DNA from 2 places in the Peribacillus sp. SIMBA_075 genome. Region 2 is predicted to be linked to the other one. Evidence: riboswitches for the same ligand, from Rfam matches in the RefSeq annotation. Region 2 holds a riboswitch; the other holds the start of a gene.
What was found. Region 2 has a riboswitch for glycine ahead of gcvT (glycine cleavage system aminomethyltransferase GcvT). Riboswitches for the same ligand answer to the same signal wherever they lie in the genome.
Positions count from the first base shown of each region.

Region 1: linked by a shared signal. The riboswitch ahead of SB775_RS07435 (amino acid permease) and the one ahead of gcvT (glycine cleavage system aminomethyltransferase GcvT) in region 2 are both predicted to bind glycine.

Region 1 covers NZ_JAWRYN010000006.1:111,886-121,256, reverse strand. The annotation lists gene SB775_RS07435 (amino acid permease) at 245-1,624, opposite strand; glycine riboswitch at 1,918-1,974, opposite strand; glycine riboswitch at 1,978-2,077, opposite strand; gene SB775_RS07430 (hypothetical protein) at 2,358-2,600, opposite strand; gene SB775_RS07425 (amidohydrolase) at 3,409-4,596, opposite strand; gene SB775_RS07420 (hypothetical protein) at 5,523-5,690, opposite strand; gene SB775_RS07415 (acetoacetate--CoA ligase) at 5,835-7,823, opposite strand; gene SB775_RS07410 (ATP-binding protein) at 7,930-9,201, opposite strand.
Region 2 covers NZ_JAWRYN010000002.1:29,715-39,085, reverse strand. The annotation lists gene SB775_RS01920 (rhodanese-like domain-containing protein) at 163-546, shown strand; gene gcvPB (aminomethyl-transferring glycine dehydrogenase subunit GcvPB) at 708-2,165, opposite strand; gene gcvPA (aminomethyl-transferring glycine dehydrogenase subunit GcvPA) at 2,158-3,504, opposite strand; gene gcvT (glycine cleavage system aminomethyltransferase GcvT) at 3,522-4,628, opposite strand; glycine riboswitch at 4,765-4,847, opposite strand; glycine riboswitch at 4,851-4,938, opposite strand; gene SB775_RS01900 (DEAD/DEAH box helicase) at 5,311-6,999, shown strand; gene SB775_RS01895 (YqhG family protein) at 6,977-7,774, shown strand; gene SB775_RS01890 (YqzE family protein) at 7,824-8,009, opposite strand; gene comGG (competence type IV pilus minor pilin ComGG) at 8,132-8,518, opposite strand; gene comGF (competence type IV pilus minor pilin ComGF) at 8,511-8,990, opposite strand; gene SB775_RS01875 (hypothetical protein) at 8,938-9,276, opposite strand; gene comGD (competence type IV pilus minor pilin ComGD) at 9,263-9,371, opposite strand, start outside.

The sequences.
Region 1 (9,371 bases), on a different contig from region 2:
TCCCACAACTGTCATCCGCTTATTCAATTTGATACATTTAGAATAGTTGTTGATAATAATTATGTCAAGCATTTTTGAAAGCGCTAACAATGATATTCTGAGATATTTTTTTGAATTTTAATATGATCATCCAGATATCTTAAGCTTTTTATAACGGGCAGATTTTTTACTCACCGAGTTGGAAAATATGGAGCGGCAGCTATCTGGACAAACACCGTTAATGGAATCAAAGGGTTTCTTGCCACTAATTCCCCGCTGCCTCTCTCTGATTCGCCTGATCTACCTGCGTTTTGCGCATCTTATAAATCGCAACCAGCATAATAAACCAAACAGGAGTTACGATTAAGGCAACACGAGTATCGTTCGCAAGTGCAAGAACAACAAGGACGAACGCTAGGAAAGCAAGGATCAAGTAATTGGAAAATGGATAAAGTGGTAATTTAAATTTGTTCATTTTCACTAGATCTGGTCTTGTTTTACGATATTTCAAATGGCTGATGACTGTAATTCCCCAAATAAAAATGAAACATACTGTAGAAATACTTGTAATCAAGGTAAATACTCCTTCAGGCATTAAATAATTCAAAACAACGGAAATTAAAATGACAACCGTTGAAAAGACCAATGCATTGGAAGGTACTTTACGGTCATTAAGTTTTGCAAACGGTACAGGTGCATTTTTATCTTTGGCAAGTGAGTATACCATCCGGCTTGTACTGAAGATTGCACTGTTACATGCCGAAGCCGCCGATGTTAAGACGACAAAATTGATGATACCAGCAGCTCCAGCGATACCTACAGCCACAAATACTTGGACGAATGGGCTTTCCGTTGGGATGATTGCGTTCCACGGATAAACACTCATAATGACAATAAGTGCGCCAATGTAGAAAATTATAATCCGAATAGGAATATTATTGATCGCTTTGGGGATAACTTTTTCTGGATCCTCTGTTTCACCTGCTGTTAGTCCTACAAGTTCAATGCCAACAAACGCAAACACTACCATCTGGAATGAGAGGATAAAACCATTTATTCCATTTGGGAAGATACCTTCGTGACTCCATAGATTCGTGAAACTTGCTGAACCTGAATCAGTGGAAAAGCCTTTAATAATCATGAAAATACCGATAACAATTAGTGCTAGAATAGCTATGACTTTAATTAATGCGAACCAGAACTCCATTTCGCCAAAAAGTTTTACCGTTGCAAGATTCATAAATAGCAGAATGACAAGTGCAATTAATCCTGGCATCCACTGTGGTACAGAGGGAAACCAGTATTGAGTATAAAGACCAACTGCTGTTAAGTCGGCCATTGCGATTGAAATCCAGCAAAACCAGTAGGTCCAGCCGGTTACAAATGCCGCCATATTACCTAAATAGTCTCTTACAAAGTCGACAAAGGAGTGATAGTGCAAATTAGATAAGAGTAGTTCTCCAAGTGCGCGCATGATTAAAAAGCAAATGACGCCTGTAATCATGTAAGCAATTAAAATGGATGGCCCGGCTAAATGAATAGATTTTCCTGCTCCAAGAAATAATCCCGTTCCGATTGCCCCACCAATAGCGATGAGTTGTACGTGCCTGTTTTTTAGCCCTCTATCTAACTTTTGTTCCTGCATACGAATTCCCACTTTCTACTTTTATAGGATACTTGGATTTTTTCCCAATAAAGAGTCTGTCTTTCAATGAGTGTGAATTATTAGCGTACTGGGAAACTGTCCACCACTGTAAGCGCTTTCTTGGATAGGTACTAGATATAGTGAAATAGATCTACCAACCTTTTTGAAAATATAGCGTTAATTGTACAAATCAAAAGATAGACTCATTTATCACAGACCTTAATGCACCTCCTTTCTTTTTATCTTTCCTAATAAAAAAAGGACAGAGGAAAGATAGGGATTTTCCTACCTTCCTCTGTCCTTTTACCTGAGAGTTTAACTCCTTCGGTGGCCTATGGCTCTCTTCAGAGACGCGTCCTATTGTAGTCCTTTTACCTGAGAGATTAGTCCCCTGCTTTTTAGGGTTTGCTCCTTCGGTGCTAAACAATGTTTAGTCTCTCCCACAATCATCATCCGCTGATATAAAGTTGTTTTAATAGTTGTATACTATCGGTTTTTAATGGACATTTCAACGCTTATCTGAAAAAACTTTATTTTCTGAAATTTCACCACAGACAATTTTCAACTTTATGAACAGTATATATTTTAGAAGTTATTAGCTACGAAAAATCAAACTTATTAGCTGCTTTTCCATTTGCAAGGAATCCAAACAAGCTTATGTATAAGCGAAACATTTTTACATTTTTCCGATTGACTATAAGGCTAAATTTTCAAGATAGGAAATTACATAAGTCTATAGTTTTAACATAATTGATGTATGGAAAAAGAGAAAATTCGCGACACGCGAGAATGCTTGCAGCAGTAAAGATTGGTTAGAAGCTTCCTCCCTAAGTTCAGCAGTAGTTGCAGAAGCTTTCTCTTTTGCAACTTCCTCTTTGCCCCCACCACCTGCTATATTAGCAATGATGATAATTGCTAGAACCCATACCCACGACTTCTTTGGTTTCTTTAGTTTGATTTCCTTTTCCTTATCCATTTACCTCTTACCCCCATTTCAGTTTTGCAGACGGACTGTTGTAAACAGAAATAGAATAACATAATTTAGATCAATAAGGTTTATATTTATCATCACGTATTTATTTTCACTTTCTTTGTTAAATCATTATGTATTCGAACCAAATACAAAAAAGGAGGATTTAAGAATCCTTTATTTGGAATTTCGCATGAAAGGGAGTTAATGAATACTCCTAAGTAGTATAGTTTACAGTTTTGTCCAGATTAAAAAGAAAAGACCAAGTATTTAGGAGCTGAAACTATAACTTTTGGTATTGAACCACATCTATCTTTTCGGCCAAAAAACCCAAAGGTAAATAATTATTCTACAATACTTGACGTGTTCACAAAACGATTTTCCATTACTGTTTACCAGCGTCAAAATGGGACTTTAATTTGGTTAGCAGGCACCTTTTAAAACATGTCTATAAAGTATGATCAAATCTATGCCTTACCCTGATAAAATAACAGATTATAAGGGCGTGTTTAGATTTATCAAAACACGCCCTTATAGAAATTCAATTGAAGCATTCTTTTATAAAAGGGGATGATTTATTTGTATTCCCATTCATAAAAATAGGTGAAAATTCGAAGTTATCATTGCCTTTTCCCGTTAGCCACTCCATCCACCATGCATGAAAGTTTCCCTTCACACGGAGAGATCCGACTATCAGCTACAACCCATTCTTTAGCCTTTCTCGGTATCAGTTGCTTATTATCAATAGAATTATCTAATACAGCAAAGCATGTCATCATCTGTACCACGTCTTACAAATATTCTATTCTTTTTCCTAATCTAACTCATAATAACCACAAACAACATATCCTACTGCTTTTGCTGCCACGAGAAGGGCATCTTCATCGATATCAAATTTAGGATTATGATTAAAATAAGGTTTTTCTACTCCTTTAGGTGTACAAGCAATGTAAAAGAAGCAGGAAGGAATTTTTTCAGCATAGTAAGCAAAGTCTTCAGATGGCGGCATTGCTGGAAATTCCTTTACTTCTTTAATATCTTTATCATTTGCATTCTTAAGTGACTCGGCAACCTTTCCTGTTAATTCAGGATCATTATATAAAGGTGGATAGTCATTCGTATAAGTTAGATCACATGTTACACCAAATTCTTCTTCAAGTCCTTTTACAAGACGTTTAACTTCTTTTTCAATTTTATCTCTTGTTTCAACAGTCATATAACGAATATCGCCTTCAAGCTCTACGCTGTCTTTAATTATATTAAATGTTCCTTTTCCATCAAAAGATCCAATCGTAATCACACCAATATCAAAAGGACTTAATCGACGGCTAATAATCGTTTGAGCAGCGGTAACAAAATGAGCACCAGCGACAATGGCATCATTCGCTAGATGTGGTGAAGAACCGTGTCCACCTCTACCTTGAACTTTTAATTTCAAATAAGCCCTGCCGTTAAAAGAATATCCAGCATGATAACCAACAACTCCTGCTTCGTCCATTGGCAGCAGATGGATGCCAAATATATTATCTAAATCGTCAAGCACCCCGGATTCTACAATACTCTTTGCCCCGCCTGGCGGAACTTCCTCCGCATGCTGATGAATAATTTTGATTGTACCTGGAATTTCATCTTTTAATTGAATGAGGCAATCGGCTAAGACTAATAAGTAGGCAGTATGTCCATCATGACCACACGCATGCATAACGCCTTCATTTTTTGATTTAAAGGCTATATTCGTTTCTTCAACGATTGGAAGTGCATCAAAATCAGCTCGAAGACCGATGTTTTTTCCAGGCTTTCCACCTTTAATGGTCACGATAACTCCGTATCCATTACCTACATTAGATTGAACTTCTACGTCCTTTTCTTTATAAAAATCAATAATATATTGAGCTGTCTTTTCTTCTTTAAAAGAAAGCTCAGGATTTTCGTGTAGGTGCCTACGAATTTTAATCATTTCCTCTTTACGGGATTCTAGAATTTCCATTAATTCACTTCTCATAATCTCTTCATTCCTTCATTATTTTTTGAAAACGCCACTATATGTAGCGTTTTACATTTCCAACTGCTAATTATTCTGCAATAGGGTTCCGCTTACTACCAGCGGTGATTTTTTAGAAGCATTAGATGTTTTACCGGCATCTTTTGGCACCAAAAAGATAATAGATAATAGATAATATTAAATTCCAAGTCCAAATTTTGTAATTTTTACTCTTCAACACGAATCATCGCAAGCACGGCTACTAATAACCAAGTGATAACATACCTGATTGGAATGAATAAAATCCACGACCAACTTGTCTTTTTTTCAGGATAAGATCATATGTCAAGAATGAATGTTTTAGATAATTTAACCTTTAATTGATAATAGTTTTTTTAAAAGCATCTGAATATCTCTAAGGTAAATTTGATTATTCCAGTGTCTCTTCCAAATAAATAAAAGTGAAGATGATCTATCCCTGCTCTCCATAATGAGTAAACTTTAGTTCAAATGTGTTTTAAGTTTATCAATTACTCAGGGAAGTTTCACTAACCTGCCTTTTTATAAGCTTTCCCCTTATAAAGAAAAGCTACCGCTAGTTTAGTACATTTGTCCAAAATACCTTATAAGTCAAATTTCTCACCTGATACCAATCTTACTTCTAATGTCTTTTAAGAATGGTACACTAATTTCTATTGCTTTATCTGTTCATTCTTTTAAATTTTTATCCAGAGTTTTTGGAGAAGACATTAATTCATTATATTTCTCGCGCGATACTTCATTAAATCTATTCATTACATTAAACAATTCTTTTTTGGCTTCACCTCAGCCAATTCCTTGTAAATTTTGCTCTTTTATCTTTTCAGTTTCAGTATAAGATGTGAATATAATAGATGTATCGGGATCTTTTGGTGTTTCTTTTGGTAATGAATTAGTTTTGATTTTATTTATGAGTTTTTGTAACTTTTTGGCTCTTCAATGGATGGAATTATATTATAATACCTTTTACTCATTTTCCGACTATCTAATCCAGGTAATACAGCAGTCTCTTCTTGTATTTTGTACTCTAGTAATAGGAATGTTCCCCCATAGTTATGATGGAAACTTTCAGCAATATCTCTAGCAATTTCTATATGCTGAACTTGGTCTTTCCCTTTATATTTAGAAATTTATCACCTCCAGAAACAAAAAAAGACCTTATGAGAATAAACTCATAAAGTCTTATAAAAAAGACGGAGCTTTTTGCTCCGCCTGGGATGTCAGAATATTTTTTTCTCATTCAACTCGAGAGCTAATTCTTTGAAAAACTGAAGCGATTCTGGATTTCCCATGGAGTCTGCATTCACCACTTTATCAAACTCGAAACCTAGCAACACTTTGCGTATCGGTACTTCCATTTTCTTTCCGTTCAAGGTTTTAGGTATTTGTTCAACGACATGGATCTGGTCTGGGATAAAACGAGGGGACACATGTCCTCGGATTTGTTCATTGATTTTCGATGTCAATGCTGCATCCAGGATTTTACCAGGCTTAAGGACGACGAACAGCAGCAAGGAAGAACCGCGGCCAAGCACTTCTCTATCAATGGCAAGGCTTTCCATAACTTCATCGATCGCTTCGACGACGCGGTAGATATCGCTAGTCCCCATCCGTACACCAGAACGGTTAATGGTCGAGTCGGAACGTCCATAAATGACGCAGCTGCCCTTGTCGTCGATCTTTATCCAATCTCCATGTTTCCATATTCCAGGATACGTATCGAAATAACTCTCGTAATATCTTGACCCGTCTTGATCATTCCAGAAGTAAAGCGGCATGGACGGCATCGGTTTAGTAATGACCAATTCACCGACTTCATTAATCAATGATTGACCTTGTTCATCAAAGGCTTCTGCACGAACACCTAATGCCCTTCCTTGTATCTCCCCGATTCTTACAGGTAATGTTGGAACACCACCTACAAATCCGGCACAAACATCGGTTCCGCCACTAGATGAACTGAGCCATATATCTTTCTTGACATTCTCATACACCCATTTGTATCCGTCACCTGACAATGGAGCCCCAGTTGAAAAAAGAGCCTTCAATTTTGTTAAATCATATCTTCCCATTGGCTTGATTCCTAACTTCATGGAATTCGTAAGGAAAGGTGCACTTGTTCCAAAGAAAGTCATGCCTGTGTCTTCAGCCAATTCCCAAAGGGCATCCATATTCGGAAAGGCAGGGCTGCCGTCATAAAGAACAATCGTCCCTTCATTAAGCAAACCTCCCATTAGTAGATTCCACATCATCCAGCCTGTCGTCGTAAACCAGAATACCGTATCCTCGGAAGTCATGCCTTGATGCAATCTTGTTGATTTAAAATGCTCCAATAATATACCGCCATGCCCTTGTACAATTGGTTTTGGCATTCCGGTTGTACCTGATGAATAGAGAATCCAAAGCGGATGATCGAACGGAACACTTTCAAAAGATAATTCCGCCGTTTCTTTTAATAGGTCTTCCCAAGGGATTGTATTTGCCAGATTCACTTCCACAACCTTTTTTTCTATGTAAGGAACCAACACGGTATGCTTAACAGTGCCCAATTCCTGTTTAAGCTGTGAAACAACGGATGTTTTATCATATACTTTTCCGTTGTACTGATACCCATCAACCGCCAGTAATAAAACCGGTTCAATCTGTTTAAAACGATCAATGACGCTTCTTGCACCAAAGTCAGGAGAACAACTGGACCAAATGCCACCTATACTTACTGTTGCCAAGAAAGCTATGACCGCTTCAGGTATATTTGGCATATAGGCAACAACACGGTCACCCGGTTTCACACCAAGTTCCCTTAATGAATGGGCGACAGAAGCCACTTTTTCTTTCAGCTCTTTCCAGCTAATCTCTTGCTGCCTGATATGTTCGGAACGAAAAAAAATCGCCGTTTTTTCTTCTTGAGCATTCAATAATGCATTTTCAGCATAATTAAGCCTTGCCCCTTCGAACCATTTCGCGCCTGGCATGGCTTGCTCCGCTAAAACCCTGTCATATTTCCTGGCGGCTTTTACATCACAATAATCCCAAATTGAAGCCCAAAATTCCTCCAGTTCATCAACCGACCATTTCCATAATTCATGATAATCATGAAATGATAAACCTTTCTTTTCTTTTAACCATTTCACATATTGAGTCAATACCGTGTGCTCGATTTGTTCTTTTGTCGGTTCCCAAATGATTTGTCCGTCTGTAAGCGATTTCATTCAATCATCTCCCTTAGGTATCAAATGCATCATTGAATATTTCATAATAATTGGCAATTAAATAAATTGTAATGTATGAGAATAAAACCGTCAATTTACACTATACTCAAATAGGCTCAAATCTATGAATGGGCAGATTAATGGAGAAACATGTGCCTTTCCCTTGAACACTTGACACATGTATCGTTCCATCCATGCTTTTGATGACGCTATATGAAACCATTAGGCCTAATCCCGTTCCTTTATTTTTTGTCGTAAAGTAAGGCTCACCTAGACGGTATATTTGTTCCTGTGTCATTCCAATTCCTTGATCTTGAATCATAATTTGGATGTTGGTTGCGTCGGGAATTAAATGTATGTATATTTCGCCATCATCTTGCATCGATTCTAAGCCATTCTTTAATATATTGAACAGGCACTGTTGAAATTTCTTCTTTTCCCCCATTATATAATATGCTTCTTCTTCAAATAAGGACAACTTCAATCCAGTTCCATTATCGTTAGCCAAGGGTTTTATGCGGTTGACGACATGCTGAATTTCCTCGGATACCCTTAATCGTTCCTTGTTTTCAGGGCTTACGGCAGCAAATGTCAAATAATCATTAATGACATCCGTGGCCCGATCTAATTCATTCAGCGCAATATTTGCATACTGGACCTTTGTATGTGAAGAAACGTCTTCGCTTAACATTTGTATATATCCCCTAGTAACTGTAAGGGGGTTTCTGACTTCATGAGATATGCTTGCAGCCAGATGACTAACGATTTGCAATTTTTCCGCTTTCACTAATTTCTCGAGAACCTGAAAATTAGTCAGGATGACTTCCCATAATAAAATTACAACAACGATTCCTATGACTTGGATGGTGAAATATTGTTTCCAAAGACTAATGCCAATAGTAAGTTCAAATATTTGTGTTGAAATAAACTGTGTGAGAGTGTGAACAATAAAGATTAAGGATATGCCGATGAGGATTTTTTTACTGACAGACATTTTTAAATAGTATTTAGATATAAAAAACAGGGAAACTCCCATTAGCGGAAAAGAGATGCATGATACATAAAATCCATTTTCCCCCCCTGTTATATAACGGATAAAAAGAGTGATGACTATTAATATGATACCTAACCTATAGCCTCCATATAAACCGCCTAAAAGAAAAGGGATCCATCGAAGATCCCAAACAAAATCCTCTTCTATGACCACTGGGAATAGCATGCATAGAACAAGTGAAAGAATAGGAAAAATGGTTAAGAACGATCCTTTTAATGCATCTAAACGGTACACGTACTTTACTAGATAGCTCATTTGCAATAAAAAGAGCGGAAAAAGGATAATTAAAAAGTTAATCAGTAAATCTTTTGTTAACAGATTCATTTTCACACCGAACTTTCGATATTTTCCGAAGATTTAAAAAGGTATATAAATCATAACAAGATAGAGAATGATAAGCTAGTAAAAATTTCAGGTTGGAATTAAAAAGAGATAGCTAAAGCATGGAGGTACCAGAACAAATAAACGGTTGATTAAGAGTTAGTAAATAAACA
Region 2 (9,371 bases):
AAAAAACTCACATGTAGTAGTTTAACAGACTTTAACACTCTAAAAAAGAAAGTGCTATCAAGTCGATGAAGAATTTGATGAAAATTCTTTTTGATTATTGGGTAAAGCAATTATATAATAAAGATTGTCTGTATTCGTTAAGGTAGAAGGGAGTTTTTATGTTTGGAAATATTATATACACTGCTCATCATCTTAGGAGTGGTTATTGCGTATTCACTTTTTAATTGGTACCGCCAGCGTAAAATCGTTAAAACATTAACACAGGACGAATTTATCGCTAACTACAGAAAAGTGCAGCTAATCGATGTGCGGGAACCGAATGATTTCGATAATGGCCATATCTTAGGCGCAAGAAACATCCCTATGACGCAAATGAAAACCCGCTTGGTCGAAATTAGGCCGGACAAGCCTGTATATTTGTACGCTCAAAGCGAAATCATCAGCGGAAGAGCTGCAGCCATGCTATACAAAAAGGGCTACAGGGAACTTTTTCACTTAAAGGGCGGTTTCAAGATGTGGACCGGGAAAATCAAAGCAAAGAAATAAGACCCCATCTCCGCATGGGCTCTTTTAAATTAAAAAGCCTTCATACGCATCATGCGTGCTCCAGGAAAATGAAAGTTAACTGTTCGACTTTAATGAATTCTTACATAAACATGAAAAATCCCCGCCGGCAGGCAGGGATTTTTTTCGTGTAAGCTATCAGTCTATGCTTGATAGCGCAGAATAGGTTTTCTTGCAGCAAGAGTTTCATCAAGCCGCTTAATAACGGTTGTATGCGGAGCTTCCTGAACGATTTCCGGGGTTTCTTCCGCTTCCTTGGCAATCTGGATCATTGCATCGATGAATGCATCCAGCGTTTCTTTTGACTCGGTTTCAGTCGGTTCTATCATCATTCCTTCTTCCACGTTCAACGGGAAGTAAATGGTTGGAGGATGATACCCGAAATCCAGCAATCTTTTTGCTATATCGAGGGTCCTTACCCCTAATTTCTTTTGCCTGCGTCCGCTTAATACGAATTCATGCTTACAATGACGATTATATGGTAAGTCAAAAAATGGTTCCAACCTACGCATCATATAATTGGCATTGATGACCGCATTCTCTGTGACGGCTTTAAGGCCATCAGGACCCATTGAACGAATGTACGTATAAGCTCTAACATTTATCCCGAAGTTCCCATAGTATGGTTTTACCCTGCCAATGGATTGCGGGCGGTCATAATCAAGAACGAATTGCTCATCTTGTTTTACAACAAGCGGTTTAGGCAAGTAGGGAATCAAATCCGACTTTACCCCTACAGGGCCGGAACCCGGACCGCCGCCGCCATGCGGACCTGTGAATGTTTTATGGAGATTTAAGTGAACCACATCAAAGCCCATATCACCCGGGCGTGCTTTTGATAGGACTGCATTCAGATTGGCTCCGTCATAGTAAAGCTTCCCACCTGCATCATGGACAAGTTGTGCCATTTCCAAAATGTTCTCTTCAAACAATCCCAATGTATTGGGGTTCGTCAGCATCAAGGCCGCCGTATCCGGTCCGACAACACGCTTTAAATCTTCAAGGTCGACTAACCCATTTTCATCGGACTTCACTGTAATCGTTTCAAGTCCGGCAACAGTTGCAGATGCAGGATTCGTACCGTGTGCAGAATCAGGTACGATCACTTTCGTCCGTTCTGTATCGCCATTCGCTTCGTGAAAAGCGCGAATCATCATCAACCCTGTCCATTCACCGTGTGCACCTGCTGCAGGTTGTAATGTCACTAGATCCATTCCTGTGATTTCCGTTAAATGTTCCTGCAAATCAAATAATAGTTCCAAGGCTCCCTGGACTGTAGTCGGGTCTTGATATGGATGGATATGGGCGAAACCGTTATAGCGTGCCACATTTTCATTTATTTTCGGATTATATTTCATCGTGCATGAACCCAGCGGATAAAAACCCGAATCCACCCCATGATTCCGTTTGGAAAGTGCTGTATAGTGACGCATGATATCCAGTTCGGACACCTCAGGAAGCTCTGCCTCTTCTTCACGGATGTAGTCGGCAGGAAGAATTTCTTCGAGCGGAATAGTTGCAACATCCATTTCTGGCAGACTGTACCCGATTCGACCGGAAGTGCTGATTTCAAAAATGAGTGATTGATCTTGATTATTCATGTTGATCCCCCAATTCCTGCGCAAGTGCATCGATTTCTTCTTTTGTTCTAAGTTCCGTTACCGCAACCAGCATATGGTCTTTCAGCTCAGGATAAACCGTCCCTAAATCGAAGCCGCCAATCATCCCTTTTTCAAAAAGGTTTTTATTGATTTCTGAAAACGAAGCAGGCAGTTTAATGACAAATTCATTGAACGAAGGACCGTCGAACATCACTTCTATCCCTTTTGCCTTTATAGCTTTTTTCGCATAGTGTGCTTTTTGAATATTTTGCACGGCCATTTCTTTGACACCCTTTTTCCCAAGCGCCGTCATTGCAACAGAAGCTGCCAAGGCATTCAACGCTTGATTGGAACAAATGTTGGATGTGGCCTTATCACGGCGAATGTGCTGTTCACGAGCTTGAAGCGTCAACACAAAGCCCCTTTTTCCATTTTCATCCACCGTTTGACCGACGAGCCGGCCCGGAACTTTCCGAACAAGTTTATTAGTAACGGCAAAATATCCACAGTGAGGTCCCCCGAATGCCGCTGGAATGCCGAATGGCTGAGCATCTCCCGTTACGATATCTGCACCGAGTGAACCTGGGGGTGTCAAAGCCCCCAGTGCAAGCGGATTACTGGAAACGATAAACATGGACTTGGCGCCATGAATGATTTCTTCCATTTCTTTCAATGGCTCTATCCGTCCAAAAAAATTCGGATATTGCACAATCACTCCTGCAATGTCATCATTCATTAATTCCTTTAAAGCAGCCATGTCCGTCACACCGTCTTTATAAGGAATTTCAATCACTTCCACGCGTTGCCCTTTCGCATATGTCTTCACAACTTCTCTTGATTCAGGATGAACTGCTCCTGAAATGAGAATCTTCTTGCGCCGAGTCTGACCTGAAGCAAGCATGGCCGCCTCAGCCAGCGAAGTCCCGCCGTCATACATGGAGGAGTTAGCTACGTCCATACCCGTCAACTCACAAATCATCGTTTGATATTCAAAGATGGCCTGCAGCTCACCCTGTGAAATTTCGGGCTGATAGGGAGTATAAGCCGTATAAAATTCAGAACGGGAAAGAACGTGATCGACGATGACCGGTGCATAATGGTCATAGACACCCGCACCAAGGAAGGAAGCATAGTTTTTAAGATCCGCATTCTTGGCAGCAAGCCTTGATAATTCTTTCATTAATGCAGGTTCCGATTTAGCAGGTTTGATATCGTATTCTCCTTGAAAGCGAACACTTTCAGGGATATCATTGAAAAGTTCTTCAACAGCAGGTACCCCTATAACTTCCAGCATTTCTTGTTTATCTTGCTCTGTCATGGGTAAATAACGATGTTTCATCTAATGACCATTCCCCTCTATTTACGTGGTTTTTTATAAAAAGGTGTTTGTATTATAACGGCTTTCAAACGTTTGGAACGGATTTCCACTTCAATTTCCGCATCCAGCACCGAATATTCCTTATCGATAAGTACCAATCCTACGTTTTTCTTCAACGTTGGTGATTGGGTACCAGTCGTGACCTCCCCAATGACTTTGTCCCCGCTGTAGACCTTATACCCATGACGAGGAATGCCACGGTCAATCATTTCAATTCCCACAAGCTTCCGGGGTGCCCCTTTCTCCTTTTGTTCAGCAAGAACGGCTTTCCCGAAAAAATCGGCTTCCTTATCCACTTTTACCGCAAAACCAATCCCGGCTTCTATTGGAGTAATGTCCGCTGAAAGCTCCTGCCCATACAGCGGCAGTTTCGCTTCAAAACGCAGGGTATCACGAGCACCTAAACCAATCGGCTGTATCCCTTCTTCCTTTCCGGCATCCATTATCGCCTTCCAAAGGGCAGGGCCGTTTTCACTGTCGCTATATATTTCAAAACCATCTTCACCAGTATATCCAGTACGGGATACCAATGTGGAGATACCATTTATCATGACATTCTCCTTGAACTTGAAAAATCCAATTTCACTTAAGGCAGTATTTTCTGAAAGTTTTTGCAATATCTTCTCTGCAGATGGTCCTTGAAGTGCTAGCTGTATATAGTCACTCGATACATTCGTAATCTGGGCATCTTCCGTTAGATTAGCTTGCAGCCAATCGAAATCTTTTTCTGTATTCGCTGCATTGACCACGAGCAGATAGTCGTCTTCCGCCCTTTTATAAACGATGAGATCATCAACCGTCCCGCCGTTTTCATAACACATGGCCGAATATTGGGCACCGCCCGTTTGCAGCTTTGATATATCATTAGTCAGCATCTTCTGTAAAAAGGAAAGGCTCCCAGGACCCTTAACATCAACTTCCCCCATATGCGATACATCGAACAGACCCGCTTTTGTACGTACGGCTTCATGTTCGTCCTTTATACCCGAAAATTGGACAGGAAGTTCCCAGCCGCCAAAATCAATCGTTTTCCCTCCGTATTCACGATAAACCTCAAATAGTGGTGTTCTTTTTAAATTGGTCAAAAAATGACCCCCCTCAGATTTTTTAAAATTAAATTGGCTTCATTATCAAAGCTTTTTGTCCTTACGCATCAGATATTCTGATTCATGATGTAAAAAAAGCACAAAAAAGGACAGAGAAAGCCCGTTTGAGCTTTTTCTCTGTCCTGAAACCTGAAAGTTTACCTATATAATAGGTTTTCCCCTTTGGTGGCCGTCCCAAACGGGCGGCGCTCTCCAGAGTTGCGTCCAATAAGAGTTCTTTTGCCTGAGAGATTCACTGCTAAGTTTGCTCCTTCGGCGCTACATCCGTAGTCTCTCCCCTTATCTTCACCCGCATATTATGGTCTACCAATGAAATTAAGCGAATAAGCCCCACCCATTAGTAAAACCTTTGAGCATCATAGAATGCATTCTCTGCCAAATCTCCAAAAACTCCAGAAAAACGTTTAAATGATCTCCTTCGGTAATCTTGGATAAAGCAGGTACCTATAGCCCATACTAAGAAAACGCGAATTGCAAATCGATACAAAAATTCTTTTTAGCGTTTGGAAATTGGAATTTTCTAAATATACTTATATCCTACCCTAAGAAACTTATCTCTGCAATATCTTTTGAAGAGAAATATTTTTCTTACTTCACATATGAAATGTTCGGTTTTTGACCTTATATTAAGGAATTTATGATTTAAGAGGGAGTTATTTCTATGAAAATCAATATATCCTTCAATTCTGAATGGAATGACGAGTTTTTACAAAAGGTGGAAAATGATGGTCCATGGGGAAATTGGGAGCTTTATAAGTTGGCGGTTAAAATGGAGGAAAATCTCATCATTCCTGATTTTGAAGGTTTACAGGCACCCAAGCACCTTCCTCAGTTAACCCCGCTTCCCCATCAATTGGAAGCTGCAAAGCAAGTGGTGGAAAAGATGAATGGAAAGGCCATTTTAGCAGATGAAGTAGGTCTCGGAAAAACAATTGAAGCCGGCTTGATCCTAAAGGAGTATATGATCAGAGGCCTTGTAAAGAAGGTATTGATCCTTGTACCAGCTTCCCTTGTAACACAATGGGCTTTTGAATTGAATACGAAGTTTCATATTCCGGCAGTCGTTCAGAGAAAAAGTTATGTATGGGACTCCTGTGATGTGGTCATTTCATCCATTGATACAGCGAAACGCGCTCCACATCGTGATATCATTTTCAATCAGGAATATGACTTCATCATCATTGATGAAGCTCATAAACTTAAAAATAATAAGACGAAGAACTATGAATTCGTCCAAAATCTGAAAAAGAAATTTTGTTTACTCCTGACAGCTACTCCCATTCAAAATAAAGTCGAGGAAATTTTTCACCTCGTTTCGTTATTGAAACCAGGCCACTTGGGAAATGCCTCACTCTTTTCGGAAAAATATAAAGGGAAAGGACGGAACATAATTGAAGATGAACACCTAAAGGAATTGGTCAACACTGTGATGATTCGAAACCGGCGGGCCGATACTGGTATTGAATGGACAAAAAGGCATGTGGAAACCATCACCATTGAATTTTCTCCAACCGAGCAGGCATTGTACGATGCAGTTTCAAAATTCAAACCTATTTCTGATGGAACAAAAGGAAGCGCCTTTTCAGCTCTCACTCTCCAAAGAGAAGCCTGCAGCAGCAGAGAGGCGGTCTTTTATACTTTAAAAAACATGAAAGCCAAATACGACCAGCCTACCCCTGACTTTTTGGCAAAGCTTGATGATTTATTTACAAAAGTGAATGAAACGGTTCAGAATTCAAAGGCTGAAAAAGCTTTGGAATTGATCAAGAAAATTGATGACAAAGTGATTATCTTTACAGAATACCGAGCGACTCAGCTTTATCTACAATGGTACCTTCAACAGAATGGAATTTCTTCAGTCCCATTCCGAGGCGGATTTAAACGTGGAAAGAAAGACTGGATGCGAGAATTATTCCAAAAGAAAATTCAGGTATTAATTGCAACAGAAGCTGGCGGGGAAGGGATAAACCTTCAGTTCTGCCATCACTTGATTAATTTTGACCTGCCATGGAACCCCATGAGGCTTGAACAAAGAATTGGGCGGATTCACCGCCTTGGACAGGAAGAGGATGTCAGGATTTATAACTTTGCCACGAAAAATACTGTTGAAGAACATATTCTAAAGTTACTATACGAAAAAATTAATTTATTTGAAAAAGTAATTGGTGAATTGGATGATATTCTAACCAAACTGGATATTAACAACATTGAAGAATATTTAATTGATGTGGTCGGCGAGTCCAAAACAGAGGGCGAAATGAAAATCAAGATGGATAATTTTTCATCGATGATCCAATTCGCTCAATCCATGAAGGAAGGTGAGGTTCATGCAGCAACAGGAAATTCATGATTTTTTAATAACTTACTTTAAAGCCAATGAATGTGAAATACTGGATAATAAACCAACCCACCTTACAGTTCAACTAACGATAGAAATGGATAAAGAATTAATGAACCGGCCCTTTTATTGGCACTACCTGGAAAAAACGGGTGGCATTCCGAACCCAGCCCAGATGACTTTCATTACCGATCCAGAACAAGCCCCACCCGACCTAAAGGGAGAAATGATTCATTTTGGCTCCCCTCGGCTCCATCAGATTATTCAATCAACAAAAAAGCTGGCAGGGTATACTAGACTTTTTGAAGATACTCCTCCATCAATGGGCGGGAATAATCCATTGTTCCCATGGCTTACCCTGAATGTGAAAATATCCTACCAATGCGATCGTAAAAAAGATACTTTTATGTCCATCGGATTGAATTTAATTTCAGGAGAAATCATGGAAGGATTTCACCATCGGGTTTTACCGGTTAAGGTCACCCCAAAAATACCGGATTACTCGTTTACGCTTTCACCGCTCATCATGCCGAAGAGTGGATTGGCAAGACTGGATACATACATTAGAAGGAGCTTCGAGGATGATGACCATTCTTGGGCGGAAGAAGCCATGCTGCGCTGGCAGAATGACTTGAACTTATTGGAGCATTTTTACAAGGACATGGACGAAAAAAGTGAGAGTTATTTTACCGAAAAAGAAGCCTTAAAAGCTCAATACGAACCGAACATCCGAATATCCATCATCAACGGAGGTTTGTTTTACCTTTCAGATAGGGCGTTGGGATAGTAAAAACCATACTTAAAAAAACAGATGTCCTAAGTTTAGGACATCTGTTTTATTTTTTGATATTTTTCCTTACGAACATCGACAAAGCAAAAGGGACAATGCCAAACCAATGGGATATACCATGATTTTTATCCTCTTTTCTATGACGGCGCTTTTCTTTTCGTTCTTTTTTGGTCAGATTAAAATACTCGACAAGCTGTTGCGTCAGATATTTAATATAAGCGTTTGTAGACATTTAAAATCACCCTATGCAAAGTATGCCCGGCTAGCGCTTCTTTTAATCCTTCTCTTGTTCGTTAAACACGTAAATCGTTGAAAATGGGTCAGCGTTTTAAAAAGAGAGTTGATCTTTGAGTATTACATAGCCTGCTTTTCTATCCATTCTATCACTCTCCCCGCTTCTTTATCATATTGAATGATGACCCTGCCAACGCGGCCATTTTTAGTTGTGGAAGAAAATTCGAGATAGACGTAAGGACCGTCTTGCTTCGTTAAGGAATACTTCACCACACCATTTGGGTATGAGATTTCCCCCTGAATGATGTCCAGGATCACTTCCCCCAGCTCTTCCGTCACATCCTTAACGGCGAGATGTACAAGATGGTCGGCCACAAGCGATTCTTCCACTTCTTTATAAAACCTTTTATCGAGGATAAATTGATCGATCATCAATATCGTCAACATGATGAAAACACTTGCTACAATCATTACCATCGGGAAAACGACTCCTTTTTGATTATTCATCGACTTTCTTCACATTTTTAAAGAAAGGATGAAATCTTCGACTGAAAGTAGTCCCTGCTTTATCCGTTATATTTAAAACAATGACACCGCCATCCTTCTCGACCTGGAATTCCGAAATGTTCTGCAAGATGACCTCATGCCCCATACCATTCACTCGCCTTCGGACCTTATCCTCATATTGTTCAATGGATGATAATTGCTCACCTGAAAGCAAATATAATTTATTTCCCATTACATCCTGATCTATTGAACTCCGGACCTCCTGCTGCATTTGCATAGTAAAGACCTCCCACTCTTTAGGATGTAACTTGTCAATGGACCTCACCTGGGTATGAATGGTTGAAAAAAGTTCTAATACAAAAAGAGACGTCGTCATTAAGATCATTAAAGAAAAAAGCATTTCGATCATCGTAAAACCATCATTTTTTCGCAGCATCACAAATGGATTCATATTTACCAGATTCATCTTCATAACATACACACCCTTCAATCATCCCAGGGAAATCCCCATGGTCCCTCCATATCAATTCATAGGATTTTCTTCGGTAAATGATATCCTGTCCAACAGCTTGTATCTCCCCATCGATGAACGCCGTCAATCTTTCATATAATAAATGGTGGGCTTCTGTCCTTATGACAATATTTTTACGATGTGTCATCAACTCTTCAAGAATCGGTAAAATGGAAAGGACCACGAAAATACAAATGGAAAATGCGGCAATAATCTCAAGGTAGACGTAACCCTTACAATTTCTCAATCCTGAACCTCCCTTTACCGATATTGAGGACCAATTTGTACTTTCCTTTTGAAGTGTCAACCATCATCGTTCCAGCTTTTGAAGCATTTCCATAC